DNA from 2 places in the Coprobacillus cateniformis genome. Region 2 is predicted to be linked to the other one. Evidence: a T-box and tRNA genes for the amino acid it is inferred to sense, from the RefSeq annotation. Region 2 holds a T-box; the other holds one or more tRNA genes.
What was found. A T-box is a leader RNA that pairs with one kind of tRNA and senses whether it is charged. The one in region 2 lies ahead of leuS (leucine--tRNA ligase), so its partner is inferred to be a tRNA-Leu.
Positions count from the first base shown of each region.

Region 1: it encodes a tRNA-Leu, which carries the amino acid that the T-box ahead of leuS (leucine--tRNA ligase) is inferred to sense. The anticodon was not compared.

Region 1 is NZ_WSNW01000001.1:2,786,378-2,801,837, forward strand. It holds gene GQF29_RS13650 (D-2-hydroxyacid dehydrogenase) at 1-820, shown strand, start outside; gene GQF29_RS13655 (folate family ECF transporter S component) at 1,255-2,073, shown strand; gene spoVAC (stage V sporulation protein AC) at 2,141-2,584, shown strand; gene spoVAD (stage V sporulation protein AD) at 2,562-3,569, shown strand; gene spoVAE (stage V sporulation protein AE) at 3,566-3,916, shown strand; gene GQF29_RS13675 (spore germination protein) at 3,913-5,187, shown strand; gene GQF29_RS13680 (L-cysteine desulfidase family protein) at 5,244-6,512, shown strand; tRNA gene GQF29_RS13685 (tRNA-Leu) at 6,637-6,721, shown strand; gene GQF29_RS13690 (hypothetical protein) at 6,845-7,210, shown strand; gene GQF29_RS13695 (hypothetical protein) at 7,267-8,313, shown strand; gene GQF29_RS13700 (hypothetical protein) at 8,328-8,525, shown strand; gene GQF29_RS13705 (thermonuclease family protein) at 8,518-9,069, shown strand; gene GQF29_RS13710 (hypothetical protein) at 9,069-9,278, shown strand; gene GQF29_RS13715 (hypothetical protein) at 9,292-9,534, shown strand; gene GQF29_RS13720 (hypothetical protein) at 9,567-9,764, shown strand; gene GQF29_RS13725 (hypothetical protein) at 9,769-10,023, shown strand; gene GQF29_RS13730 (hypothetical protein) at 10,040-10,258, shown strand; gene GQF29_RS13735 (hypothetical protein) at 10,405-10,632, shown strand; gene GQF29_RS18400 (hypothetical protein) at 10,625-10,792, shown strand; gene GQF29_RS13740 (hypothetical protein) at 10,831-11,277, shown strand; gene GQF29_RS13745 (hypothetical protein) at 11,297-11,497, shown strand; gene GQF29_RS13750 (hypothetical protein) at 11,520-11,768, opposite strand; gene GQF29_RS18700 (hypothetical protein) at 11,912-12,211, shown strand; gene GQF29_RS18405 (hypothetical protein) at 12,208-12,369, shown strand; gene GQF29_RS13760 (ParA family protein) at 12,405-13,121, shown strand; gene GQF29_RS13765 (ParB/RepB/Spo0J family partition protein) at 13,123-14,169, shown strand; gene GQF29_RS13770 (hypothetical protein) at 14,311-14,544, shown strand; gene GQF29_RS13775 (hypothetical protein) at 14,607-14,888, shown strand; gene GQF29_RS13780 (hypothetical protein) at 14,934-15,371, opposite strand.
Region 2 is NZ_WSNW01000001.1:3,029,381-3,044,840, reverse strand. It holds gene thiI (tRNA uracil 4-sulfurtransferase ThiI) at 1-158, opposite strand, end outside; gene GQF29_RS15020 (cysteine desulfurase family protein) at 163-1,302, opposite strand; gene GQF29_RS15015 (septation ring formation regulator EzrA) at 1,372-3,114, opposite strand; gene rpsD (30S ribosomal protein S4) at 3,229-3,834, opposite strand; gene GQF29_RS15005 (glycoside hydrolase family 1 protein) at 4,391-5,803, opposite strand; gene GQF29_RS15000 (PTS transporter subunit EIIC) at 5,876-7,423, opposite strand; gene GQF29_RS14995 (BglG family transcription antiterminator) at 7,433-9,310, opposite strand; gene GQF29_RS14990 (PTS sugar transporter subunit IIC) at 9,378-10,706, opposite strand; gene leuS (leucine--tRNA ligase) at 11,353-13,749, opposite strand; T-box leader at 13,784-13,993, opposite strand; gene GQF29_RS14980 (ATP-binding cassette domain-containing protein) at 14,037-15,460, opposite strand, start outside.

The sequences.
Region 1 (15,460 bases), 240 kb from region 2:
TATTACAAATAAAAATATATTGAATGAATCAGTGTTGAAGGGAATGCATCAATTACAATTGATTTGTTTATTTGCGACTGGAACGAATAATATTGATTTAGAATATTGTCGTCAACAGGGGATCAAAGTTGCAAATGTAAAGGGATATTCAACGGATACTGTTGCTCAGCATACAATCGCATTATTAATGCATCTGATTGAAAAGAATGCAATGTATGATAAATATGTGAAGTCTAAAGAATATGCATTAAGTGGACGCTTTAGTTATTTTGATGAAGTATTTCATGATGTTTCTTCATTAACTTGGGGGATTGTTGGATTGGGTGATATTGGTAGAAAAGTGGCTTTCATTGCGACTGCAATGGGAGCAAAAATTCAATATTATTCAACAAGTGGGCAGAATGCAACAAGTGATTATCAGCAAGTTGATTTTGAAACTTTATTAAAGAGTTCTGATATTATTAGTATTCATGCTCCATTAAATGAAAAAACAAAATATTTATTTAATGAAGATGCCTTAAGAAAGATGAAAGATAATGCTTATCTTATTAATGTTGGACGTGGTGGGATTATTGAAGAGAAAGCCTTAGTCAAGGTCTTAAATGAAGGACATTTAGCTGGAGTTGGATTAGATGTATTTGAACATGAACCATTATTAGAAAATGATATTATTTATTCTATTCAAGATATGAATAAAGTGATTTTAACACCACATATTGCTTGGGGTTCAATTGAGGCAAGACAAAGATGTGTTGATGAAGTTTATGAAAATATAATGGCATTTTTAAATGGGATAAATCGAAACATTGTGAATTTATAAATATAAAAATAAATATTTTTGAGCAAAGAACACATTATATAGGATGTGTTTTTTGTTTGAATGATATGTGCTTTCTATTAGCGATAAGATAGTAACAAAATAGATACCATTATGAAAATATGATTTATCAAAAAACAACCCAAAAAATATTATTTTCAAGTCTCTAATCAACGCGATTTATTCGGTTTGATTTTTTTGTTAAGTTCATTAAAGAATATGAAGATATTAAGATGATATAATTTAAAATTCTTGATGATATAGGTAAAAAGAGTTGTATTTTGTATACAATCATATTATGATATAACCTATATATTAAAAAGAAGGAGGAGTCTACGTTAGTAGCAAAGAATGTACGGTCTGTTGATCGGAATTAACGCCTGTGGACTAGAAATGAGGACGAAGCAGGAAACATTTGTTATAAGTAGCATTGTGTTATGGAACAAATTATTTTAGCAATAATCATTATTGCACTGGGATTTTATGTATTTAAGTTTTATCCTTTTGAAAAAGGGAATGTTATGAATTTGGTCATTGCGGCAATCTTTATTATTTTAACAGCTATATGTAAGAGATTGGCTATTATGATTCCATTGTTTGGAGCGGAAAGTTTAAAGATAGGGTTTGAATATATTCCCTTGATGTTAGCAGGTTACTTTTTATCTCCAGGATATGCATTTTTAGTTGGATTGAGTAGTGATATTATCGGATTGATATTGGTTCCTACAGGTTTTCCATTTCTTGGATTTACACTTGGAACAATCTTGGTTAGTGTCATTCCTTCACTCGCTAAGGAACATGCAAAGATGTTAAGTGAAAAGATTGTTCAGTCAATAGTTATGGGATTGATATTGGTTCTTGGGTTAGGTGCTTCAATTTACATATATACACTTGATCAAGTGACGATATCAACGACTGTTCATATTATTACATCTCAAGAAAAGTTAACATTGATTTCTGTTTGCTTAATTTTAACGATTATCTTTATCATTTTGATTTTTATATTAAAAAAGCAAATCAGTCAAGATGAGGCCAAAGAATTTTCGACATGGATATTATGTGTGACTTTGGTTGAAATCGTTGTGACATTATGTTTAACACCACTGTGGTTAGATATGATGTATGGTATTCCATTTTTTGTTTCTCTATGTATTCGAGTTATTAAAGAATGTGCAATATTGCCAATAGAAATTTTTATAGGATATACATTGATTAAATTAATGAAACGTATTTTTGTTCGTTTAAACAAGTCTTAGTACTAAGGCTTGTTTTTTTGTGTTTATTTTTGAAAAAATTGTAAAGACTATTTAAGAGGTGAAAATTATGGATAGAAAAGAATATGATCAAATGGCTGAAGAATTAAAACCAGGTGGTCATAAAGTCAAAAATGGTTTCAATGCTTTCTTATATGGTGGTGTTATGGGAGCCATTGCTCAAGGTGTTCTAGAATTTTTCATGAATGTTTATAACTGTAGTGAAAAAGATGCAATCCCAATGATGACTATAACCCTTGTATTTGTGGCTTGCTTATTAACTGGGTTAGGATTATATGATAGTATTGCTAAACATGCTGGAGCAGGTACTTTTATTCCAATTACTGGATTTGCAAATAGTATGGCTTCAAGTGCACTTGATAGTAAAAGTGAAGGATTGGTTATGGGAATTGGAAGTAATATGTTTAAATTAGGCGGAACAGTTATTACGTATGGAATTGTGAGTGCCTCATTGTTAGGAGTGATTCGTTATGTCATCACACTTTTTGGGTAATTCAATAAAACTAGAGAATGTATATATTGCATCAACAGGGACTGTATGTGGACCATTGGAATATCAAGGACCATTAGGCTCAAGTTTTGATAAAGGATTTGGCGATTATCATTGTGGTGAAGATTCTTTTGAAAAAGCAGAACGAAAGATGCTAAGAGATTCTTTAGATATCTGTTTAAAAAGAGAGAAATTAAAGCAAAAAGATATTGATCTTTATATTGGTGGAGATTTATTAAATCAAATTACAACAGTTAATTATTTGGCTAGGGAGTTACCTAAACCATTTGTTGGTATTTATGGTGCCTGCTCAAGCTTTTGTTTATCTATGGCAATGTCATCTTTATTAATTGAAGGTGGTTTCGTGGATAAGGTTATCGCCATGGTATCAAGCCATAATGCAACAGCTGAGCGTCAGTATCGTTACCCTGTTGAATATGGTGTTCAAAAGAAAGATACAACAACATTTACTGCAACAGGCGCTATTTCAACTTTATTAACTAATCAGCCAACACAAGTGAGAGTTGAATCTATTACATTAGGAAAAGTTGTTGATTATTCACAAGATGACCCTAATGATATGGGACGTGCTATGGCACCAGCAGCATATGATACAATCACAACTCATTTTGAAGACTTAAAAAGAAGTTTTCAAGATTATGATTTGGTTGTTACAGGTGATTTATCAACTTATGGTCATAAGATTTTAAAGGAAATGATGCAACGTCATAAAATTGATGTTGTCCATTATAATGACTGTGGGTGTATGTTATATGATTTACAAAATCAAGAAGTTTTTCAAGGTGGAAGTGGATGTGCATGTAGTGGGCTTGTCACGATGGGGCATTTATATCCAATGTTGAAAGACAAAAAGTACAAACGTGTTCTTGTTGTTGCAACAGGAGCTTTGCTTTCACCAATGATGAGTGCACAAAAAGATACGATTCCATGTGTTGCACATGCTATCAGTTTGGAGGTCGTCGAATGAATTATATAATGGCATTTTTATTTAGTGGTTTGGTGTGTTTTTTAGCTCAAATGATTTATGATAATAGTAAGTTAACACCAGGACATATAACAAGTTTATTTGTTGTGCTTGGTTCATTTTTAGACTTATTTCATATTTATGATAAACTGGTGGAAATTTTTCATGCCGGGGCTTTAATTCCAATTACAAGTTTTGGACATTCTTTGATGCATGGAGCAATGGCTGCAACTGAAGAATATGGTATTTTTGGTATTGCTATGGGAATGTTTGATTTAACAGCAGCCGGAATTACAGCAGCTATTCTCTTTGGATTCTTGGTTGCCATTATTTTTAAACCGAAATCATGAATAATTCTTATGACTTAAAACATCGTGTATTGATATATAAAGGAAGACTGATTCATCTTTATTTTTTGGCCAGTCTTTCTAACGATACACTGATTTCAAGACTTGTAGAAGGAATAGAAAATGGTGAAGGAAAAAATCTAGATAATTGTCTGAATATGGGAGATGTTGATATCGTCAATACAAATGATATTAAGCAAATCCAATATTCAATTATGAGTGGAAATTGTGCTCTGTTTGATGGTGAAACGACTTATTTGATGGATACGAAGAATTATCCAAACAGATCTATTGAAGAACCTGAAACAGAAAAAAGTGTTCGTGGTGCAAAAGATGGTTTTAATGAATCTATCTTAAACAATACAGGATTAATTAGAAGACGTATTAAATCCGTAGAATTATGTTTTAAAAGAGAAATTATTGGAACAGAAAATCAAATGGATATCGCTATTGCCTATCTTCAAAATAAAGTTGATCAAAATGTTTTAAAACAAGTGATGCAAAGGATTAAAGAAATAAAAGCGAAAGATTTAATTATGACAGATAGGGCACTAGAAGAACTTATCTTAGATCAAAACTATAATCCTTTTCCTTTGGTGAGATATAGTGAAAGACCAGATATTGTAGCAACGCATATTCAGCATGGATATATTGCAATTATTTGTGATACATCTTCATCTGTCTTAATGATTCCAACGACAATATTTGAAATTCTAGAACATGTGGAAGAGCATCGTCAAACACCATTGATTGGAACATTTATTCGTATTATTCGTTTAAGTGCTGTTTTATTATCCATTTATCTTGTTCCTGTTTGGTCACTATCTGTTTCTTTTATGCAATGGGACTGGACATTCTTTATCCAGATATTACTGGTTGAATTATCTATTGAATTATTAAGAATAGCAACGATTCATACACCAGAAGCCATATCTAATGCGATGGGGTTAATTGCTGCTTTATTATTAGGACAATTTGCTATTGATTTAGGATTCTTTTCAGAAGAAATCTTGCTCTTTTGTGCGGTTGGAGCAATTGGTGGATTCGCAACACCAAACTATGAGTTATCCTTAACAAATAAATATATTAAAGTGATGATGATTGTAAGTATAATGTTATTCAATATCTTTGGATTTGTTATTTTTAATATCTTTTTGTGGGTCTATCTGGCAAGATTGAAGCCTTTTGGAATGTCTTATTTATCACCATTATTTCCATTAGATCTTAAAAAACTAGGACAATTTATAATTAGAAAACCTAAGAAAGGCAAATGATGCCTTTCTTATTTTGTATGAGCGTGTTAGAATATGTCTATAAAGAGGTGGAAAGAATGGAAAAACATATTTATCAAACATATGTACAAGTTTTAAAAGAGGAATTGGTTCCGGCAATGGGATGTACTGAACCGATTGCATTAGCATATTGTGCAAGTAAGTGCTTTGATACACTGCAAGATGAGGTTCAGTCAGTAGATATTTTTGTCAGTGGAAATATTGTTAAAAATGTCAAGAGTGTTATTGTTCCTAATACTGGTGGCTTAAAAGGTATTGAGGCGAGTGTTGCTGCAGGAATTGTGGCTGGTGATAGTACAAAGGTATTAGAAGTTATTTCTATTGTTACAAATTTACAAAAAGAAGAAATGCGTCATTTCTTAGACTCGATATCAATGAAAGTTCAAGCCATTGAAAGTGATTGTGCTTTAGATATTTGTGTTCATCTTCATGGTATTTATCATAATGCCAAAGTTCGTATTGCTGGCTATCATACAAATATTGTGTATATTGAAAAAGATGGTGAAGTTCTTTATGAATCTGGTGTGGTTGCATCAAGTGATTCTTCGTTAACTGATCGTAGTTTATTAAATGTCAAAGATATTTATGAATTTGCAACAACAGTTGCTATTGAGGATGTTCAAGACGTTTTACAAAGACAAATTGATTGTAATTATGCGATTGCTAAGGAAGGGATTGAAAATAACTGGGGTGCTAATATTGGAAGTATCCTTTTAAAAACTTATGGTGATGATGTCAAGATTAAAGCAAAAGCTTATGCAGCAGCAGGCAGTGATGCAAGAATGAGCGGTTGTGAAATGCCAGTTATTATTAATTCTGGTAGTGGAAATCAAGGAATGACAGCATCTTTACCTGTTATTATTTATGCTTTGGAAGAAAAGGCAACACAAGAACAATTATATCGTGCTTTGATTATATCTAACTTATGTACAATTCATCAGAAAACAGGAATTGGCAGATTATCGGCTTATTGTGGAGCTGTCAGCGCAGGTGTAGGGGCAGGCTGTGGGATTGCTTATCTTAAAGGTGGCGATTATAAAACAATTGCTCATACATTGGTTAATGCCTTAGCCATTAATTCGGGAATTGTATGTGATGGAGCAAAGCCTTCATGTGCTGCCAAAATAGCTGAGAGTGTAGATGCTGGAATTCTTGGTTATTATATGTATAAAAATGGCTGCCAGTTTAAAGGTGGCGATGGGATTGTTTGTAAAGGTGTTGAAAATACAATTCGTAATATTGGACGTTTATCTCGAGATGGAATGAAAGAAACAGATAAAGAAATTATTAAAATGATGTGTGATTAATATTATATATAAAAATAGTCTTGATTTCTCTTTTTGAAATGAAGACTATTTCATTTTGTTATAAATGATAGTTTTCCTATTGACTTTTACTACAATTCTATAATATAATAATTGAGCACACGATGCCCGAGTGGCGAAATTGGTATACGCACAGCACTCAAAATGCTGCGACTCGCGTCATGTCGGTTCGAGTCCGACCTCGGGCACCATTTGATTTTTGTAAAAAAATGTCAAACGGACTGTATAGATTAATAAAAGAAATAATTATGCAAGCGATATTCGTTAAAGAATATCGCTTTTTTTCGTATTTAAAACCAAAAGGAGATGAAAAAATGAAAAGAAAAGTATTGTTACCACGCTCAGATACTGCCAGATGGCAAATATATCCGAGTGATGATGAAGTTTTATTAGTAAAGATGCTGACTAAGTATTCAGAATTAGAAAAAGAAGCCTACCTTATTAGAATTATGGTCAACTTTTTTGCTGAAGACCAGGAAATGCAACTCAAACTCATTGAATATGCGAGACAGTATATTCGACCTAAGTATGACTTACCTAAATCAAGGGAAGCTAGAAAAAAAGTTGCTATTGCTAAATCTGATGCTTTTGTAGGCAATGATATTATGAATCAAGTTAATTATTATATTTCGCTTATTCAGGAACTTAAAAATACTCCTGAAAAAAGTGAAAAAAATTAAAAATCATTAAAGTTCCTTTAATGTTTATATAAAGCGAGGAACTGACTGGAGGTACCATGAGCACAAGAAGTCTTGAATTTACTGGACAATTTATACAACGCTTAGATATACATGAACGTTGCATTATAAAAGAATTTACTGAAGAAAAATTTTATTCTAATATGATCAATCCTCATAAGGCAATTAATACACTTTTAGCTTATGAAGATTTTAGAAATCATAAGAATAAGATATATGCGGTATATTTAAGGGTTATGATTCCAATAGGATTAACAAAATCACAAGAACATGAACTAATTAAAAATTTTATGCTTAAAGTAAGTCTTAATTATAAGATGATCTGTTATTTATATAAGTTTATAACTAAGGGTAAAGGTAGATATATAGATGTTATAGCCTTTGATAGATATATTTATGAAAAACCTGAAGAGGAAGAACTACGTTATCAACGTGATATGTATATCAATAGAAAGACTGGAAGAACTACAAAAGCTAATGATCCTGATGCAATTCATCGTTGTAAAAAAGGAGAGGTAAGAAGAGATAAAGATGGAAATCCAATAAAAAGGATTATCACAGTATCTAATAAGCAAAGGTATTTTAATTATTCACCTACTGGAAAAGGTGAAGTTTGTATGGAAAGAAAGAAAATGTTTATTTCATTAATTGATTATTTAAAAAACTTATTAATTCAAGCATTTTCTAGAGTTGTTCAAACGATGCAATTACCTCTAAGACTTAAAAATAAGCAATATGATAGATCTTATAGCAAGAATAAACGTATTAAAATCTTAAATTATAATCAAAGAATCAATCTAATCAATCTAAAATTAGCTAGAATACAAGATACTTTTTATAGAAGAAAAGTCCTTGGGGCTTCACATGATGAAGCATTAAAGTCATTTAATGAAATGTTTTATGGTCTAGTAAAAATAACACAAAACGAAGAATTTAAAATCAGTAGTAAAAAAGATTATAAAGTTAGTATATCTCTAACTAAACATCTATCATTTAGACAATTAAATGATAATTTAAATCTATTTGTGAAAATAGCCAATAGAAGAATAGATAAATGGTATGAAGAATATTTAGCCATTGAATAAAAGAGGTGAATATCATGAAAACGAGTAAAAAAAGTGTTATGGGATTAGTTGGTTGCATTACTTCCTGGTGTGAAGATGAAGAAGTGCTAGAAATCATGCTAAATGAAGTGAAAAATATAATTGGCACTATAGATAAGTTAGAGCAAGAAAATATTTTTCTTAAAGCGAGATTATCTAATCTAAACGAGAAAGAGGTCATAAAAAATGCATAGATCAAACTTAAAAGTTTTTCAGAAAACTATCAATGTATTAAAAAACAAAAAACTTAGAGTCGTTTTAATTTTAGTGATTTTTTCAATATTTATTATTAATTTTTCACATCAATATATTAATGAGCACATAGTTTTAGATTCAAATCAGGTTACTCTAAGTAAATGTGTAGATGGAGATACTGCACATTTCTATATAAATGGTAAGAATGTTAAAGTCAGATTCTTGGCAATAGATACTCCTGAAACAGTTAAACCAGGAACACCAGTTCAGCCATATGGCAAAGAAGCAAGTGAATTTACATCTAATGCATTAAAAAATGCAAAAGAGATTAGATTAGAATATGAGGAATCTAATAAAATAGATAAATACAATCGAACTTTAGCTTATGTATTTGTTGATGGTGAATTGCTTCAAGAGCAACTTTTGCTGAAAGGTTATGCGAAAATGACATGTTTATGTAATAATTATCGATACTCTTCAATTTTGAATGCTGCTGAAAGAAAAGCTAAAGAAAATAAGTTAGGATTGTGGGGGCATAAATGATGGCTATATTACAAGTTATTAAAACAATTATTAGGTATGAATGCGAATGTCCTCATTGTCACAATAAATTAAAAAGTGATGATATTTATAGCCCGTTTTATGGTATATCAGATAATGAAGTTTTTGAAATAGTACATGGTGATGAAATTGAAATAGAATGTCCAGAATGCAATTATCAATTTAAAATTGATGAAGTCGATTGGGAATAGGAGTAGATAAAATATGGATGTAAATATAATAGAACTTAAAAATTTATTAAATAGTATTAATGAAGATAGTGATGGTATTGAAGAGATTCTACAAGATATAGATGATACATTTGAATTTGTAGAATACTTACAGAGATTACGAAAAGAAGCAGTAGATATAATGGACATAGCATCAGGTGATGAATTTCTTAAATATCGTTATAAATCTGAAACACTATTAGAAATTATAAACATAATTTATATATTTTTTATATAGCATTATTAATTTAAGAAATAGGAGAACAAATAATGACAGTAGATGAAATTTTAGATGTAGCTATTAATGGTGAAATTTGTATTTGGGATTATGAAAGAAATGACTTTGTTGATTTGGGGAATCCACTTAATTATTATCAGCTCAATGAATTAGAGTTGTTGGATAAAGAAGTTATAAATATTGAGGCTCAGGATTCTTATATTAATGTTACTATTGATTCAGGAGAATAATGGAATGGGAAAATTATATATAAGTTATGAAGCCATTGAAGAAATGGGAAAAGACTATTTTGAAAATAAATCTTATGAAGATTATGTGGATTTAGCAAAGTTTGATATTGTACATTTAGATGATGGATTATGGCTTCAACAAGATGATGATGGGGATCTTTATATTTCTTATAATGATTATGATGATTTTCAATTCTATGATGTTGAAGAGTTAAGCAATTTAAAAAATGCTGATACAGTTTTAAAAGATTTCAAATAAAGATTGGAGATATTATATGAAAAAAATTATTGAATTCTTAAAAAAAGTATTACCAATGCTTATGCGTTGTATATGGATTTTGATAGTTGTATTTAATACAGCTAGTCTTATGATTGGTTTTATTGCCTTTGCTCTTACATCTAATCAAACATATGTGTCGAATGTTTTAGAAATATCAATGCTGATGGCTATTGGTATAACTGGACTGATTGAAAACTTAAAAAAGAAAGTTTAAAGGTGATGTAATAGAATATGGTGCTCTTCATAAAAACTAACAAATATTGGAAAGTAAGAAGTATATTAAAAATAACATTATACATGATAATTCAAATATTAGTAATTTATATAATTTGTAACTATGAAAATACATTACAGTATATTTTGAAAGAATGGATAAATCAAAAGATTTTATTTGATGAAACTTTCTTAACACTAATATACATCATATCATCTGTACAACTTACAAGTTTTCAACAATTAATTATGTTTACAATTATGGTTTTACCTATCTGTTTAGTTATTATGATGTTCTTAGTAGGGGATGTTATGGTAATTGAAATTAAAGATCTAGTTTGTAAATTATTAGAGGAGAAAAACAAAAATGTATAAAATATTAGTTAACAGTCAAATGAAAATGACGAACATTGAATTCACTTGTTATGTAAAATCAATTATGAGAAGAATCTCATCTAAATATATTATAGAAAAATGTACTTATTCTAAAAATGATTTTCAAAGATTAGATGGAGCAATTATCAAGTATAAATAATATTTAAAACTGCTCTAAAATATGAAAGGAAAGATAGCATGATAAAATTAAGTTTTAAAGATATTGATGATCTTTATATAAACATATGTAATGGCAAGATACAAATGAATTTATATAATTATTTTCAGCAACAACTGTATTATCATATTTATTACGATCAACCAGTAGTAACCAAAGATACATTATTTAACCATGTCATTTTAGAATTTGAAAATTGTCAAATTAATGATTTGAAATTTGAAAATCAAAATCAAGAAATTACTCTATTAAAACATATTATAATCAGTACTTTTGACCTTTATCAATCTGAACAGATTAAATCACTTACAAAAATCGCATTTAAAAATGAGTGTGAATTGTTCCTAGAGGATATAGGATTCTATTTCGATGATTATAAACGAAATTTACTGGACAATAGAGATATAGGAGAAATTCTAAAATTTACAATGCAATATTATGATAAGGCCTATAAATTATGGAAATGACAAAAGAAAGGAAATAAGTATGAAACTAACAGTTGAAGATATTTTAGGATTGAGTGAAGAGGAATATATCATGGTATATGATGAAAATAAAGAAGAATATTTTAAAGATAAAAATGGATACACTGATCTTAGTTATTATACTTTGCTTGAGTTAGATTTGTTGCATAGAGAGATAGAAACTATAGGAGCAGATGATTATGTGGTGTGTAATATTAAGTAAAGAAAAAGCAAGGACTTTTTGATTAGTCATTGCCTATTTCTAAATCAGATTTTTTAAAAGTCATGATCACTTCTTTTGTTTCAAGATCACGTAGACATAGTTCTGAATGAGTAAGATCTCCGAGTTCAATTAGATCTTGTACTTTATATGCGTTTTTCTTTGCCTTATTATTTAAGGTTTGTGGAAATATATTTAACTGTCTTGCATAATCAGCAAATGAAAAACCATATCGACTTAATACACTTTTGATTTTACTTGTAATAGTAACCAATGTTCTCACCTCAATATCATAATATCATTTAATTACTTAATAATCAAATGAAATTATTATATAAGTAAAACAACTTATAAAACAATTGGCAAAATAAGTAAATGTACTTATAATATAAGTGTAGAATAAAAAGGAGGAAAGTTATGAAGGTAATAGGTTATGTTTTTGATCAGCCAAATGGATGTTATCAATATAAATATTATTTTGAAGGATCACTTCAAAAAATATCTACATTCATACTTCAGAATAGGATGAAATGTAAAAAAATAACAATTACAGATATTGCTGATTGTCTGATTTGTACATATGATGATGGAATATTCTATTTTGGTGTCGATACAGAAGTTGCTGAAGCAATAGTGCAAATGGTTAATGAGGCAATTTACTTGAAACCAATACAATTTAAATTAAATAGTGATTATGACATGGAGGAAATAGAATGATTAAAATGAGAATTGAATTTTATAAAGATGAAGAATTAGAAGAAGCAATCAAATTTCTAGAAACACAATATCAAATTATTGATAGAAGTAAGGTTACCAATTCAAAAAAAGAATTTAATAAGATGAGACTTATTCATTTAGAATTAGTTAAAAAATAAAAATGTACCAGTCACTGGTACAAATGGAGGAAAATATGAACGTAATCGGAATCGTAAATCGTAAAGGTGGAGTTGGAAAAACAACCACTGCAAAAAATTTAGCTTATAGCCTTATACTGGAAAATAAAAAAGTATTGTTATTGGACTTTGATCCACAATGCAATAGCACAAAGGGATTAGCAAGCAGAAAGTTTAATAAAACAGTATCAAATGTATTAAAAAATGAAAAAATCGAAAGATGTATATATAACACAAGATATGGAATTGATATTATACCAGGTGATTTATATTTAGCATCTGAATCAATTGAAAAAAATATACTGAGAAATCAATTGCAGCTTCTCAACACTCAATATGATTATATTATCATTGATACATCACCATATTTTAATGAGTTAACTGCCGAGATACTTCTTGTATCAGATCTTATTATTATACCAACTGAAATTGAAGTTGATTCACTGGATGCTATGACAACAACCATTAATGAACTTAATTATTTATGTGGGAGTCAGATAACATTTAAACTACTTTTTACAAAAGTAGAGAGTTTAAAGACTATAGAAAATGATATAGAAGAACTTGATACAATTTATGTTGACCATAGATTTCAAACATATATTAGATATCACAAATATGCAGTACAACGTGCTAGAAAGTATCATCAACCACTTGCCAAAAGATACAAGATGGCTAATGTCACAAAAGATTATAAAGCACTGGCCAAAGAAATTATAAAGGAGGGAATCTAAAATGGCAAAGAGTATTTTAGGATCATTTGGTTCTGTCGAAACAAAGAAGAGAGAACTTAGTAGAAGTGATGTAGAACTCATTTACTATAAGGATATAAAAGTAGCTGATCGAAACAGAAAAATTAGAAATGTAGAAGAATTAGCTGAAGATATCTTAGAAGATGGACTGGAACATAATATACTGGTTCGTGAACTGGAAAACAATTCTACATATAAGTATGAAATTATAGCAGGTCATCGTAGATTTTCAGCTATAGGTATTCTTATAAAAAAAGGTCATAGTGAATTTGAGTATATTCCTTGTAAAGTGAAAAGGCATATGGATGATGTTGATGCTAGAAGAAGATTGCATTTAAATAATATAAATCAAAGTGGATATACACCATCGGAAATGCTAGATGCTATAGAAGAACTTGAAGAAATTTATAGATTAAAGAAAAAGCAAGATGGGATACCAGGGCGTATTCAAAAGTTAATAGCAGATGATATTAATCTAAGCAAATCTCAAGTTGGTAATTATCAATATATTATCAATAACGCAACACCTGAATTAAGGGAATTGATCCGTAAATTAGAATTACCACTCAATGTTGCTTTAGAAATCTCTACTTTAGATCATGAAAATCAACTTATGTTTATTGAAAATGAAGACCATATAGATCTTGTGACAATTAAGGAATATAAAGAAGAATTATATTCTAAGCCAAAAAAATTAGAAAATTTTCAAGATGATGAGGAAGTAGACTATGGTAGTGAAGATGATGAGATTGTCTTAACTAATTATACTGAATTTGATGCTGAAGAAGACTATGACCAATATTATGAAGATGATAATCAGTATTATGATGATTCAGAAGATACTGATTTAGAAGAGGAACAACCAACTACAAAAAAATTAACTTTACAAGAAATGAGTGCTAATGCAAGTAACTCTATCAAAGATATGTTAGCGACAATGGAAAAATATAGTGAGTGGAAAAAAGAAAGAGAGGAACTTGAAGAAATATATAATCAATTTAAAGAATTTGTTTCTGATATAGGATTATAGATTTTATCGCAAGAAGTTCATCTTCTTTCAGCAGATAATCTCATTATTTGAATAATACTTAATCTCCCCAAATAGTATTAGAGGTTATCTGTTGAAAGAGGATGAGCATGACAATATATAAAATAAATGGAGGAAATAATAATGGAATTTGATGAACAATACTTAACATGGATAAAAGAGGAATTTGAAAAAATACAATTCAGTAATGATTATGCACAAGAAGAAAAAAATAGAAGATATGCTGATCTCATGACAAATCTAGAAAGTCATTTCTCAATACCTATGTTTAGAGAAGATGCAGATCAAGTAGATCAAAAAGTTTTTGATCTTTACCAGGAAATCTCATTTGCTAGAGATTTCAGTATATATGACTAAAAATGTACCAGTGACTGGTACAAAAAAGAAAAAAATTAAATTATATGGAAAAGAGGAAAAATATGAAAGACAATAAAACATCTCAAAAATACATTAATATTAAAAGAATTGATAAAAATGAAAAGAACTGTTCATTATTAGAAGGAACAATTCAAAAAATAACAAACAACAAATCTTTTGCATTGAAAGAAAGACAGTACTTGATAACTATAATTAATCAAAAAATATCTAAAAAGTTTATAAATCATTTAGATATTATTGGAGCTCAATATTTAATAGTATCATGCGAAAACCAATTAAATATTATTACCAATAAGATTTCTGAAAAAAATATATGTCTGTAGATGAAATGATAATAATTATACATGATTATATTTCAAATTAATCCATTATAATTTTGTAGAATATTCTCTGCATTCAGCAATAAAAGAAAACTGTCCTAAAGTCTTCAATTCAAAATTATGTTCTGAATATTCAAATGGAAAATAGAAATCAAGGTTTGAAAGTATTGTATCAGTATTGGTGCTTTCAATAAATGTTAAGCTATCAGGATCTCCAATAGCTAAATATTCTTTCAGTGCATCTTCTGACATTGGTGCATAATCCTCATTATAGTTTAACTTTGAACCATTCACACATAACGGACAAGTTTCTAGAACCTCTTGATATGCTATTTCGCCTACACTTTCATCCACTTCATACAAAAGACAGTTTTCACAAATATCTTCATAATAAATAGGAGATATAGACCATTTAATTAAAGTATCATCTCTTAATTCAATAAATTTTTGTACTTTGTCAGTTTTTAACATAAAAAAATCACTCATTTTTATCCTCCTCAAATCTCTGATATAAAGTACTCAGAAAATATAACATATATATATATTATATCGTAGTTAAATAGATACATCGAGGA
Region 2 (15,460 bases):
AGTATATACATACGATCAAAAGATAATTCATATTTTAAATTTTGAAATGAATTTAAGATTTCTTTTGTATTTTGACATAATTTACGAATAAACAATTTACGATTTTTTCCTTTTGTAGTCAGTTCTCCAAAACGGACTAAAATATGATTACATTCCATCTATTTACCTCTGCTTCTTAATTGTCTTTAACGTTGAAGAAAGATGATATAAAAATTCATCAATTTCTTCTTGCTTTGTATGGTGTGAAAAACTTATACGTATAGCACTTTGAGCAATTTCAATAGGAACACCCATAGCCCCTAACGTTCTTGAAACATCATTCTTACGTGAAGAACATGTACTTTTTGTAGAAACATAACACTCATGTGCCTCTAATGCATGGAGAATCACTTCAGGCTTATATCCAACACATGAAAAATTCAAAATATATGGAGAACTTTCTTCCATTGGTGTGTTTATCACAATATCAGGCTCTTGTATAAATGCATTTCTTACATATCTATTTAATGATTTAACATATTGATATTTATTGTCTTGATTTTCCAGTGCTAAACGCAATGTTTTTGCAAACATAATATGTGTAGCTGTATTTGATGTTCCACCACGTAGCCCTGATTCTTGCTGTCCACCACAAATCAATGGAATTAAAGAAGTTGACTCTTTCTTGAAAAGAACACCGCTTCCTTTTAATCCATAAATTTTATGGGCCGAAAAACTTGCCATATCCACAACAGATAAATCAATAGGTATTTTACCTAATGCCTGAACCATATCAACATGAAACTTTGTTTTCTTATTTTTTTGAGATATGATTTCTCTAACTTCATGAATAGGATTGATAATACCAACTTCATTATTGACATACATTAACGATACTAAAATTGTATCATCACGAATTTTATGACTTAACTCATCTAAATTTAACCGTCCATTTTGATCCACAGAAATAAAATCTACCTGAAATCCAAAAACATCTCTTAACTGAATACAAGCATTGTATACACTTGAATGTTCAATTGCACTAGTAATAATATGTTTCCCTCTATTTTGATATTGAAAAGCACACCCTTTAATCGCAATATTGTTAGATTCACTTGCTCCACTCGTAAAAAAAATCTCTGTTGGTTTAACATCTAACATATCAGCAATCAAACTTCGTGACTTTTCCATCAATGAACTTGTTTGTAACCCCAGTGAATATAATGAATCAGCATTTGCAAAATAATCATTTAATAACGATTGATACATTTGATTAACCTCTTTATCCAATGGTGTTGTTGATACATAATCTAAATAAATCATATATTCCCTCCATATCTCAATATATGTATATATATCATGTTCAATTCTTTTTTTCCAGCAAAAAAGTCCTTAAACGGACTTTTCAGATGATTTTTTTATCAATTCTTCATAAGAACCAGGCTGAATCTTCTCAATAATATCAACAGCTGTTGATAAAGCTTTAGTATATTCACCATTTCTAAACAAAACTTCTGCCTTTGTTAATTCAGTATTGACTTCTAAGAAAGTTGAACGATAACGATTCCCAAAAACAATAGCTTCTTCAACCATTTCTGCAGTCACAATTAAGTTATGTACATTATCATACAATTTATAAATAACATCTCTCGCACCATCAACGCGTTTTGATAATTCAGATAATTCTACAGGTCTATTTTGGCGATAAGCTTGAATTTGTGCAGCCTTATCATAAGAATCCTGAATATAATCTTTGTAAGATTCATTAATCATAGGTAAATGCTTGTTTTTAATTTCAGATTTAATTTCCAATAAAACTATATTAATATTTTCAAGTTCATCAACTGCACGTTGTTCTTGTAAATAGAGATGATCTCTTAGTACAAAGAAATCATTTAAATAACTTTGATGAACAGCTGCATTATCTTTCATAGTTTCAACCTTAACTATCATTTGAGAATAAGAGAAATTTCCTTTAACCATTTCCGCTTCTAAATCATAAGACTCTCTTAAAAGAGCATCAAACTCTTGAAACTTTTCATCAATAACAATATCCAAATCATCTATAACATACAGACTTCTCATACGATTATAATCAATCATCACTTGTTTATATTGATCATAAATTTCCGTAATCAATGTATAACTTGCATCCCATTTTTCTTTAAATTCATCAAAAGAACGCTTTTCACCTTCTAAATCTTGAATTAATGAATCGATCGCATCAGATAAATTCTGTAAAACCTCACCAATATTATCTAATTCTAATTTTTTAATATGACCTATAGATTCTTCTAAAGTCGTTTGAATCATATTTAAACGATTATACGCATCTAATTGATTTAAAGAAAATTTTTCTTCAGTCATTATTTGAATTAATCCCTGAATATGAGCGACCTTCTTAGGCATATATTGGCGAACAACTGCAATGTAACTTGGCAAATCTTCTAAACGCTGATTCACCCAAATCACCTTTGCTTCAATATCTTTAGTAAATTCTTTGGCATCTTCAAATAACTGATTATTCATCATTCCTTCAAGTTTTACAAATGAATCATCAATTTCATTAAATATATCTAAAAGATTTGGAACAAACTCTTCAACTTTAAAACGTATAGATTCAAAATGATCAATTGTTTCCCGATACATTTCTTTTACACGAATAATTTCTATTCTTTGAACATTTTCAATTTCAGTAATCTTTTCAATTTTCTCTAATAATTCTTGAGAATCTTTTTCATAAACAATAAGCATTTCATCTAATTGTTTCATTTTCTTTGAAACTTTACGCAATTTACCATAAAAAAGCTGTTCATCTACTTCATTCACTAATATTCCAAGTTCATTTTTTTGATACTCACAAATTCTTTCAAACTCTTGAGCATATTGTTCATAAAGTTCTGAAACTTCTGGCATATTTTTTGAAATACTTTGTACTCTTCCTAAACGATACTGCAAAGGCAATGATTTCACAGCATTCATTTTATTTTCTACATCAACAATTAATTTTCTATATTTTCTTATACGCAATCCTCTATACACAAATAAGAAAACAATCAGAACGACAAGACCAATACCAGCGAAAATAAGATTTCTTGTTCCAATTTTTTCAATAATCTCCATAATCTTATCCATATTTCCAAAATCCTTTCTTTTACACTTTTATATTTTATCATAAATTCTTTCGAATTTCATCATTTTATGCTAAGAAAGGATAGAAAAAATGGACACATCGTGCCCATTTCATGATTAACCAAGTCTGTTATAGTATTCAACGATTAATGATTCGTTAATTTCTTGATTTAATTCAGATCTTTCAGGTAATCTAATGAATTTACCTTCCATTTTATCAGCATCAACTTCAACAAATCCAGGTACATGGTTTTGAGAAGCTAAACTTGTTTTAATGATTTCTAAAGATTTAGATTTTTCTTTAACTGCAACAACATCTCCAACTTTAACTTGACAAGATGCAATATCTGTTTTTACACCATTTAATAAAATATGACCATGGTTTACCAATTGTCTTGCTTGTCTTCTTGTTGTTGCAAAACCTAATCTGTAAACAACATTGTCTAATCTTGTTTCAAGTAAACAGAAGAAGTTATAACCAGTAATTCCATCCATTTTACTTGCTCTAAAGAAAGTATTACGGAATTGTTTTTCATTCACTCCATACATATGTCTTACTTTTTGCTTTTCAGCTAATTGTAAACCATATTCTGTAGGTTTCTTTCTTTTTTGTCCATGTTGCCCTGGAGCATATGGTCTTTTTGATAATTCTTTTCCAGTTTCTAATGTAGAAAATCCTAAACGTCTAGATTTTTTCCATTGTGGTCCTGTATAACGTGCCATTGTATTTCCTCCTATTGTTTTATTTTGCTAAAACAATAACATGCATAGATCCGTGAGGTTGTGTCTGTACTAAGTATTTCTCTTTGCAGCCAGATACTCTACATCCATATGTTACAAACGCAATTTCTTACACTCTATGTGCTGCTATCATTTATTGCACTAGGTATTTATATCATAAAACATGCTTTAAGTCAATATAATTCAGAAATTTCCTAGGTTTTCTGTGTATTCAATGAAGAGTCCTCTATCTTTTAATTCATTTCATTGCTTTTTTTAATTTTTCGATATACCTTTTCACTATTCTCACATCAAGGTGATTCTATTATTTGTGAAAATACAACATCAGCATACTATTGATTTTTGATCTTTTTACATAATTTTAAAATATATATATCATACAAAAGACTTCTCATTCGTTCTAACATCCTTTCTATTATGGCTTGATAAACTTCACATACAAACAATAATATAACTAACCTATATTGACAATTCCAATAGTTTCTAGACCTATAAATTTAATCTATTTCTGGATAAATTGATAATGGAATTTTTATTCCTATATTTCTTCTCCGTTGCTTGCTATAACCTTTTGATACCATTCAAAAGATTCTTTTTTATATCTTTTGCAACTTCCCTGTCCTTCATTATCTATGTCCACATATATAAAACCATAACGTTTTTTCATTTCTCCTGTTGAACAGCTAACCAAATCAATACATCCCCATGGAAGATAACCCATGAGTTCAACACCGTCTTGAATCGCTTCTTTCATCTGTTCAATATGCTTTCGTATATAATCAATACGATATGTATCATGTACTGTTTCATTTTCTAAAATGTCTATAGCTCCTAATCCATTTTCAACAATAAACAATGGTTTTTGATATCTGTCATATAATTGATTTAAGTAAATTCGTAACCCTTTACTGTCTATTTGCCAGCCCCACTCACTTGTCTGCAGGTATGGATTAGAAACACCTATTGACATATTTCCTATTTTCTTTAACTGTGAAGTATCACTCATCACGACACTGCTCATATAATAACTCAAAGCTAAATAATCCGATGTATTATTTTTAATGATATCTAAATCACCCTCTTTCATTTCTAATTGAACATTTAATTCTTCAAACATTCTTGTTGTATATGCTGGATATACTCCTCTCATCATAACATCAGAAAAAAACAATGATTGTCTTGATTGCTTTAAATTTGCAAAAACATCATCTGGATTGCATGAATATGGATAACTGAGTTGCCCTGCTAACATCATGCCAATTTTTGCATCTGGTATGATTTCATGACATGCTTTTACCGCTAAAGCACTTGCTACAAACTGATGATGTGCTGCCTGATAAATCCTTTGAAATCTTGAAGGATCATCAAAGGATTCATGAAATCCTCCACCTAATGCTGGCATAATAGCTAAGGTATTTATTTCATTAAAATTCATCCAATATTTCACTTTATCTTTATAACGTTCAAAAATCGTCCTGGCATACTTTTCATACAAAGCAATCAACTTTCTATTTTTCCATCCTCCATACTCTCTCGCTAAATAAAGCGGTGTTTCGTAATGAGTAATTGTGATAATGGGTTCAATATTATACTTTAACATTTCATCAAACAAGTCATCATAAAACTGCAATCCAGCTTCATTTGGTTTTTCTTCAATCCCCTTTGGATAAATACGTGTCCATGCAATAGATGTACGCAATGCTTTAAATCCCATTTCAGCAAACAGTTTGATATCTTCTTTAAAGCAATGATAAAAGTCTATTGCTTTATGACTAGGATAATATTTGTTTTGATTGATATATTCTCCATAATGTTCAAACCTTTCTTCATTAACCAGTAAAGTATCAGCTGTAGATGGTTCTTTACCATCTTCGTTATATGCCCCTTCAACCTGATGTGCAGCAATCGCTCCACCCCATAAAAAATGAGAATCAAAAATAGATTCTTTCATACTTATAATCACTCTCCTTTTTCGAGACAATTATATCGTATAAAAAAATCTATGACCTTATCATTTATTTCCTCATTTTTTATTTTTATTGAACATGATGTGATTATTGTTTTTCTCATAATTGATAAAAAACGGATAGTACAAACACATGTCTACAATTAATATTCCTATACATAATAGCAATCCTAACCAACTATTATTAGTCAACATTGCCCCCACTCCAAATGGCATATAAGTACTTATTTCAGCTCCAGTAGGAAAAGGAACTATTGGAATCAACTTCATAAAAATAATACATATCAATAAATTTATAAGGGGTATGCTTGTAAATGGTATAAACATAAAAGGATTAAACACTATTGGAAACCCATATATCAACGGCTCATTAATATTAAATAATGAAGTCATTAATGCAAGTTTACCTAAAGTTTTTGTAGATGTATGTTTAGATTTTATAATCATTAATACATTTAAAGCTAAAGTCGCACCTACTCCACCCATAAATACCCAAGGCATTAAAAACCAATAAGGGTATGGAGCGGGTAAGTTTGAAGCAAAAGCAGTAATATTTGCATAATATATTGTTGTATGCAAAGGAAGTATGAGTGTATAGATAAGTTGCGGTCCATGTATACCTATAAAATATAACAATGATGATAAAAATATAAAGACTGCAAATCCCCATACTCCCTCTGAAATAGGCTTTAAAAGCATTGAGATAAATTGATTAAAATATACAAATATATTTTGATACGATGTTAACATAAAAATATATCTTATACATAAATAGATTGTTAATACAACAACACATGAAACAGCCATCTTCATCAAGTCATCTTTTAAAAATTTCAACCTCAAAATATAATCATAAATCTTTGAAAATATCAAAGAAGATATCATAGCTACAAATATACCAGAAGAATTCATATATTGTAAATCAATCATTGCCGTATAAATACTAGTCAAACTTCCCTGACGAGCAACATCAATAGGTATCAGCAGTAAATAACAAGCCATACTTAAAAGTCCAGCAAACAGTTTATCTTTGTTGTCAATTCGATATTGATATGCGACAACAAAACTAAAAATCAACCCTATAGAATTAGACAATACAACAATCGGTATTTCAAAAAAGGATTTCAATCCTGATGAATCAAGGAAATTCTGATAAGCCTCTAAAGGCAAAGACAAAATAAGCGAAAATAAAGCCTGGACAATCATCAAAGCCCCCAAGGCAACAGAAGAATTAACCAATACTTTGACAAATCTATGCCTAGAAATATCTCTCATAACATGAACAAACCCAGTAAAATACTGTTTTTCCTCACTTGTTTTCATGGGACTTTCTATGAACTGAAACAATAATTGACAATCCATACTTGCATAAATACTTTCAGGAATTATTTTGATGCATGAACACATATTATTAAGTGATTTTATTTGTTCTTGTGATGGCTTTGTTTGAGGTGCAAACAAGATTATGTCATACTCTCTTGCATATTCATCAACAAATGTATCACTTATTGAAGAAAAGTGATATGTCAACTGATTCAACTGAACATATTGATTCAATTTCCTGATAAAAATCTTACTTGTAATCCCTCCACTACAACAAATCAAAATTTTTTTTCATAAAATATGAATCAACTCCTCATAAGAAGATATCTTATCCAATTCTTGAAGCCATTGATTATTCATAATCAAATCAATAATATTTTCATTAATAAATTCACATTCTTCTTTAGAGTTTTTATTCCCAGAAACAAGAAATATATATTTAACATAATTATTTTTCCACAAAATACTTTTCTTTAATGTCATAATCATGACAATTGATTGCTCTGTGCATAATGAAGAAGGATGTGGCATTGCAACTAAGTTTCCAACTTCTGTAGAAGATAAGTCCTCTCTTTCCTCTATGAATTTTTGAAAAGAAAAAGGCAATGAATAAATATTCTCAATTTTATGACACATATCATTCAAGATATCTTCTTTTGTTTGAAATGTTTGCTGTAATAAAACAAGATCTTTCTTAATAAATGATTGCAAATTTCTCATATGTTGACTTTCCTGTAGTTCAATATCATCAAAAATATTTTCCATATATATAATAGGCTTATCTAACTTTAAATTTAATTTTACTGTACTTATTATATAATCAATATGACTTAAATTTACTGATCGTATTGATTGAGCATCATAAACCTGAATATGTGAGTCATCAATATCAAACTTCTTCATCAATCGTTTCTTTAATATTGATGATGTTCCCATACCTGAAGAACAGATAATAACAATGTTTTTCATCTTTGTTTGTTCTTGCAATCTTTCAATTGCCATACTGTAATGCAAAGCGAGATACCCTAATTCACCTTCAGCAATAGGTTTATGGTATTCATCTTGAATAACTTGTGAAGCAATAACTGCACATTCATATGCATCAGCCATTTTCAGTTTAATATCCTTTATAATAGGATTAGGCATATTCAGACCATATTGTATTCTGACTACTAAAGGCATCATATGTAATGCTAATAATGTAAACAATTCAAAATCTCCATCAAAATGATATCCCAGCTTCATTAAAATCTGTTGATTGATTTTTTGTATCATCTGTTCCATTTCATGAGATATTTGTGCAGTTTCTCCATCCATTTGTGTTAATTTCTTTCCATAAAGATGTATTATTACATATTCTACTTCTTCTTTTGGAAAAGTGATAGAGAAATAACTTTGAAGTTCTTCGACAATATCATTAGCTAATAAATATTCAATACCTACATTATCAACTTGAATAGGATAAGTCGTAATCAATTGTTTCTCTTCAATTCTTTTTATTGCAACTATAAGATGAATAATGAGATTTTGAAAACCAGTATCTGTTAACTTATAATTATATTTTTTGAGATGTTTTAAAACAACTTGCCTGATACATTGACAATTTTGTAAATCTATATGATATTCTTCCATAAAACGTTCTAAAGAACTTTCTCTTTTTTGAATACAATTATGAACCAAACAAATTCTTTTATCTATTTCATTTCCCTCTAACTTTAAACCATAAGAGGGCTTTGAAATAACTGTTAGATGATATAAAGCAAATCTCTTTCTCACTTCTTTAAATAATCTATTCATGGTCGAACGACTGATCCACAATTCATCACATAAATCATCTAATTTTATATAGCCTTCTTCTAAAATAAACCGTTGAATAATATAAGTCATTTTATCTTCTGTCTCGCTTGGTATAATACTTCTATTCTCATCTAAAAGAGTTTTCCAATTATTTCGATATTCGTCTTCAATAGAAATGCTATAACCACTTTTAAAATGTGATTTTATTTCTATTCCAATCAATTTTAAATGACTTTTATTCTGATGAATTGTTTCTCTTACAGTACGACTGCTTATACCTATAATATTTGCAATCTCCTGACTGGTAACCGGCCTGCCATAAGACACTAAAAGTTCAACTATTTTTATTATTCTTTCATCTAGTGACATCATTTGCTTTCCTCCATCTTTTCCCCATTATACATGATTTTATATGCAACAAAAAGAGGATTTTCTCCTCTTATTCATTCACGACTTCCTGTTCACTTAATTGTATTTCATTTTTTAAATTTATTGAATCTTGACGTTTAAAGAATGGATAATAAATAATCAAGTCTATTGCAACTAAAGCAATTGCCCAAACAACACCTGTCCATGAACCATTATTGAGTGACTGATAAAAACCAAAAGGCATAAATGTATTGATAGCGGCGCCTGTTGGAGCTGCAACTAATCCAATTCTTGTGACCAATGATGATAAGAACAAATTGACCATAGGACAGGCAATAAATGGTATGGCCAAATTAATATTCATAATAACTGGCGATCCAAACATGATAGGTTCGTTTATATTGAATAGTGATGTTGCGATTGTTAATTTCCCTAAAGTTTTAAATTGTGATGACTTTGCTCTGGTTAACATCAACAGATTTAATGCCAATGTTGACCCCACTCCTCCAATAAGTGTATAACATAAGAAATTCCACTCTGGATATGGACAAGCCGTTCCTGCTGCAAATGCAGATAGATTAGCCATTGCCATAGCATTATAAATAGGAGCCATAGCTGCATAAGTAACCATTGTCCCATGAACGCCAAACAACCATAAAATATGACCTATTAATGTATAAATAACAAATCCCCAGAATCCTCCATCAACATTCGTTAGTGGCTGTTGTAATAATGTATAGATTAAATTTTGAGCAGTCCCATATGTAGTATAAGATAGTGCTATTCTTATTAACATAAATATAATAAAGACCAAACCCGCCGGAATCATTGTTTCAAACATATTAGACACATTTGGTGGAACTGATGCTGGCATTTTAATCTTGATATTTTTATCTAAACACCAAACATAGATTCTTGCTCCAGCAATTCCTGCAATCATGGCTAAAAACAATCCAGTTGCTCCAAATGATGAAACTGGTAAAACATTATTTACAATACCTGAAACTTCTGCCCCAACTGCATCCGTTAATACTGCTGCTGTTTCAAATGGAGTCAGTAATAATAACGCTCCTAAACTAATCATCGCTCCTGAAAAAGGATTTTTACCAAATGACTTTGCAGTAAAATACCCCAAAGCGATAACCAAATATAACGAAATCAAATCACTCGTAATCATAACAGGAAAGTTTAAAATATCTACCAAGCCTGTACTTGTTAAAAAATTTGTATACCAATCCCCTAATGGTAAAGAACGAATTAACATGAAGATTGATCCTCCAATTGTTAATGCACTTACACCCATAAAACCATCCATAATAATCTTTACATATCTTGCATTTGTAAACTTATCAATATTAGGTACAATTTTTTCTTCAAAATAATTTTTGAGTTTACTCATTTTTCTTCCTCCCTTTCTTTATCTCAATCATACCAGCATATTAATTTAAGTTAAATTTCATTATTTTCCATAATTTCTATATGAATTTGACATTTTTTAATAACGACTCTTTATAGTTACTTAATATAAGAGTAACCAATTATACAAAGCTTTTATGAAGTTAAATTCATAAAACTCATTTCCTATTTTTTTATTATTCTTATCTTTTAATCTCTTCGCTAATAGTCTTTATCAAATCCATCACTCATTTCCTGCAAGCAAATCACTAAAATAGTTCTTACTCAAGAATCCCCAAACTTTTGAATATAAGCCAACTAAGAAACATTTTTTTACTAACATCTTATTTTAGCATAACATTAACTACATTAGTTTCAATTTTTAAAATTATACTGAAATAAAAATTTTTCACTTTATTAAAACAGTTACTATACCATTTTTGCATTAATTTAAGCATTACTGACAACCAAATTATAAAGAGTGAATGCCAAAAATGAGCCTATAACTTCATGGTTCATGTAACTGTAATATTTGCATTGTACCTCTAGTGATGCAACATAAGTATAAGATAATGAATATTGCTATCAACTTTTAAATAGATAAAAAAGAATAAAAAGATGTCAACATTTCTGTTAACACCTTTATTTCATTATTTAACAACGACATTGACAATCTTATTCTTAACAACAATCACTTTAACAATATTTTTTCCATCAGTATGTGTTTTCACATTGTCTTGAGATAAAGCTGTTACTTTTACAACTTCATCATCTTCATCTTTAGCCACTGTAATTTTAGAACGTAATTTTCCATTGACTTGTACTGCCATTTCAACAGTTGCTTGTTCTAACATAGCTTCATCATACGTTGGCCAAGATTCATAAGCAATTGTTCCTTCATGTCCCAATAATGTCCACATTTCTTCACAAATATGTGGTGCAATACAATTTAACATTTTAACCAAGCTTTCAGCATAAGGACGATAAAGTGTTGGCGCTTTATATGCTTCATTGACAAAAATCATCATTTGGGAAATCGCTGTATTAAACCCAAGTGTCTCATAATCATTTGTAACCTTCTTGACTGTTTGATGATAAACAAAATCCAATGAATGATCATTATTATCCGTTAACTTACCTGATTCAATAATTAGGCGATAAACACGATCCAACCATTTTCTTGCTCCATCAACACCACTTTCACTCCATGGTTTACTTGCTTCTAGTGGCCCCATAAACATTTCATAAACACGCAATGTATCTGCACCATATGTATTCACAATATCATCAGGATTTATCACATTTCCTTTAGATTTACTCATTTTTTCACCATTACCACCCAAAATCATACCTTGATGATATAATTTCTGAAAAGGCTCTGGATGTGATAAATATCCTTTATCATACAAATAACGGTTCCACATACGAGAGTATAATAAATGACCTACTGCATGTTCTGGTCCACCAACATATAAATCAACAGGTAACCAGTGGTCAAGCAACTTTCTATCAGCAATTTCTTTATCATTATGTGGGTCGATATATCGCATATAGTACCAACTGCTTCCAGCACTTCCTGGCATTGTACTTGTCTCACGTTTTCCTTTTTGACCATTCACATCTATATTGACCCAATCTGTCGCTTTATCGAGTGGTGAAGCACCAGATTTAGAAGGTGAATAATCTTCAAGTGGAGGTAAAATCAAAGGCAACTGGTCATCTGATAATGCCACTGATGTCCCATCTTCAAAATTAATAATTGGAATAGGTTCTCCCCAATATCTCTGACGAGCAAAAATCCATTCTCTTAAACGATAATTAATTTTTTGCTGACCACAATGATGTTCTTTTAGCCATTGTGTCATCTTTGCAATGGCATCTTCTTTATTCATACCATTTAAGAAATCAGAATTAATATGTAATCCATCTTGTGTCCATGCTTCTTTTGAAACATCTCCACCCTCAAGCACTGGAATAATATCTATACCAAATTTCTTTGCAAATTCGTAATCACGCTCATCATGCGCTGGAACAGCCATGATTGCACCAGTTCCATAACCAGCCAAAACATAATCCGAAATCCAAATCGGAATCTCTTTTTGATTCACTGGATTGATTGCATAAGCTCCAGTGAAAACCCCAGTTTTATCCTTATTTAATTCTGTACGCTCCATTTCTGATTTTGTTGAACATGCCTGGACATAATCTTCAACAGCACTTTTTTGAGAAGCCGTTGTTATTTTAGCAACCAATTCATGTTCTGGTGCCAATACACAGTAAGTTGCTCCAAATAAAGTATCGCAACGTGTTGTAAAAACGGTAAATTTTTCATCATGTCCAGCAACCATAAAATCAACATGTGCTCCAATTGATTTACCAATCCAATTTCGTTGAATTTCTTTTGTTGATTCAGGCCAATCAATTGTCTCTAAGCCATCCAATAATTTCTCAGCATATTTTGGAATATCAATAACCCATTGCTTCATATTCTTTCTTACAACAGGGTACCCACCACGTTCACTTTTTCCATCAATAATTTCATCATTAGCCAAAACAGTTCCTAATTCTTCACACCAGTTCACAGGAATATCAACATTTCTAGCCAATCCATCATTATAGAGTTGTTTAAAAATCCATTGTGTCCATTTATAATAATCAGGATCACATGTTGAAACACACTTCTCCCAATCAAAAGAAAAGCCTAGCATTTTTAATTGTTTTGTAAATGTTGCAATGTTTTCTAAAGTAAACCCTTCTGGATGATTTCCAGTTTTAATAGCATACTGTTCAGCAGGTAAGCCAAATGAATCAAATCCCATTGGATGTAAAACATTATATCCCTGCATTCTTTTCATACGTGACATAATATCAGTTGCAGTATATCCTTCTGGATGACCAACATGTAAACCTTGACCAGATGGATAAGGAAACATATCTAAAGCATAATATTTTGGCTTAGAAAAATCCCAGACATCTGTATAAAATGTTTTGTTGTCATCCCAATACTTTTGCCACTTCTTTTCTATTTGTTTGTGATCAAACGGCATAATTCATCCTCCTTAAAATATAAAAAGTCCTCCATCTAAGGACGACTTTATCGCGTTACCACCTTAGTTCATATATATTTTCATATACATGCCCTTAACACCTTAACGCAGTGATACGGTAAAAACTACTCCATTCATCTTTACATCTCCAAGGCGAGTTCATTGCGGTTTTTCACTTGCTTCCACCTTACACAAGCTCTCTGCAGAAACCCATACAACTACTATTCCTTTTCATTGATTTTACATATTCAACATTATAACATATGATTTTTGAATTTCAACTCTTTTTAATCTTTTAAAGCAGCAATTGTATTCAATCTAAAAACATAAAGCAATGGTGGTAACTGACTTATGAAAACAAGAAGAAAAGAAGCACTATACACAAACAACAATAATTCATAATCAAAAGACAAAGTCAAATGATTATTCAATAAAAGCTCTTGACTCATGACATTAACAAGTGATAACAACTGATAATATAATCCAGTACATATCATTTGAGCACTTAAAACAATTTCCAAGGATTCAAATAATACAATCTTTAATAAATGCCAACGCCTCGCACCAAAACAAATCAGAATCGCAAAATCCTTTTTCTTTTGGATAACATTTAAAAACATCACTTCTCCAATTAAAAAAAGTGATGACAATATAGCCAGACCAGAAAATATCATCAAAACAACTCTCACCTGCTGCATAGATTGTGAAATATTTTGAGTTGTTGTCGCTCCAACTTCTAAAAACTTATAATCCGGATACTGCTTTTTCAATTCTTTAATAATTTCACTACGCTGATAATCTTTATGAATATAAATCATCCCTAAATCACTTTGTATATCCTTTTCATCAAATTGATAAACATCTTTTAAAAGATGAATATAGGCATTTTCTCTTTGATAAAGAGTATCTAGTGCTGTCGTCTGATTGGTAATTCCAACAACCTGATAAGCAATTGATTTCACTTCATTTTGATATTGATACCAAGCATAAACTTTCTTATTAAGCAATGTTGATAAACTTTCATCCTTACACAAATGTTGAGCAGTAGAAAGAGAAACAATGATTTCATGGTCCTCTTGAGGATATTGCCCCATATCAAGTTGTATGTCCTGATAAGGCGAAGCATCATCACCAATAAAAAGAACCTGTGAATCCTGATACCTTTCACCAACAAAACCGATTCCTAAAAATTCATACTCCTGAAGATACAGTTGTGTCCTTGTAATAGAGGGTTGAGACTGTAATTCATTCACAAAATCAAGTGTCAATGATTGATGATTATGTGCTTGAAAACTAATACATGAAGAAGGAATTAAAGAATATATATAATTTTGTATCTGAGTTTCCAATCCTCTACTCATTGTGAGTGTCATAATAATACATAGAAAAGATATCGTTAATCCAAATATTAATTGTAAAGAGCGCCCTTTGTGAGATTTTAATGACATCCATGATAATCGTAAAAGTGGAAAAATTTTTTTATGACGTGAGACTATCTTATTTTGAGTCAACGGTGTATGGCGGAAACATTGATGACTTTCAATCTTTCCATCACACATTGTATAAATCTCATCACTATACCTTTCAACCAACTTTAAATCATGCGAAACAACAATGACCAATCTACGTTTTGACTCTTCCTTTAACAGGTTCATGACTTCATCTGCATGAACTGGATCAAGTGATCCCGTTGGCTCATCACATAATAAAA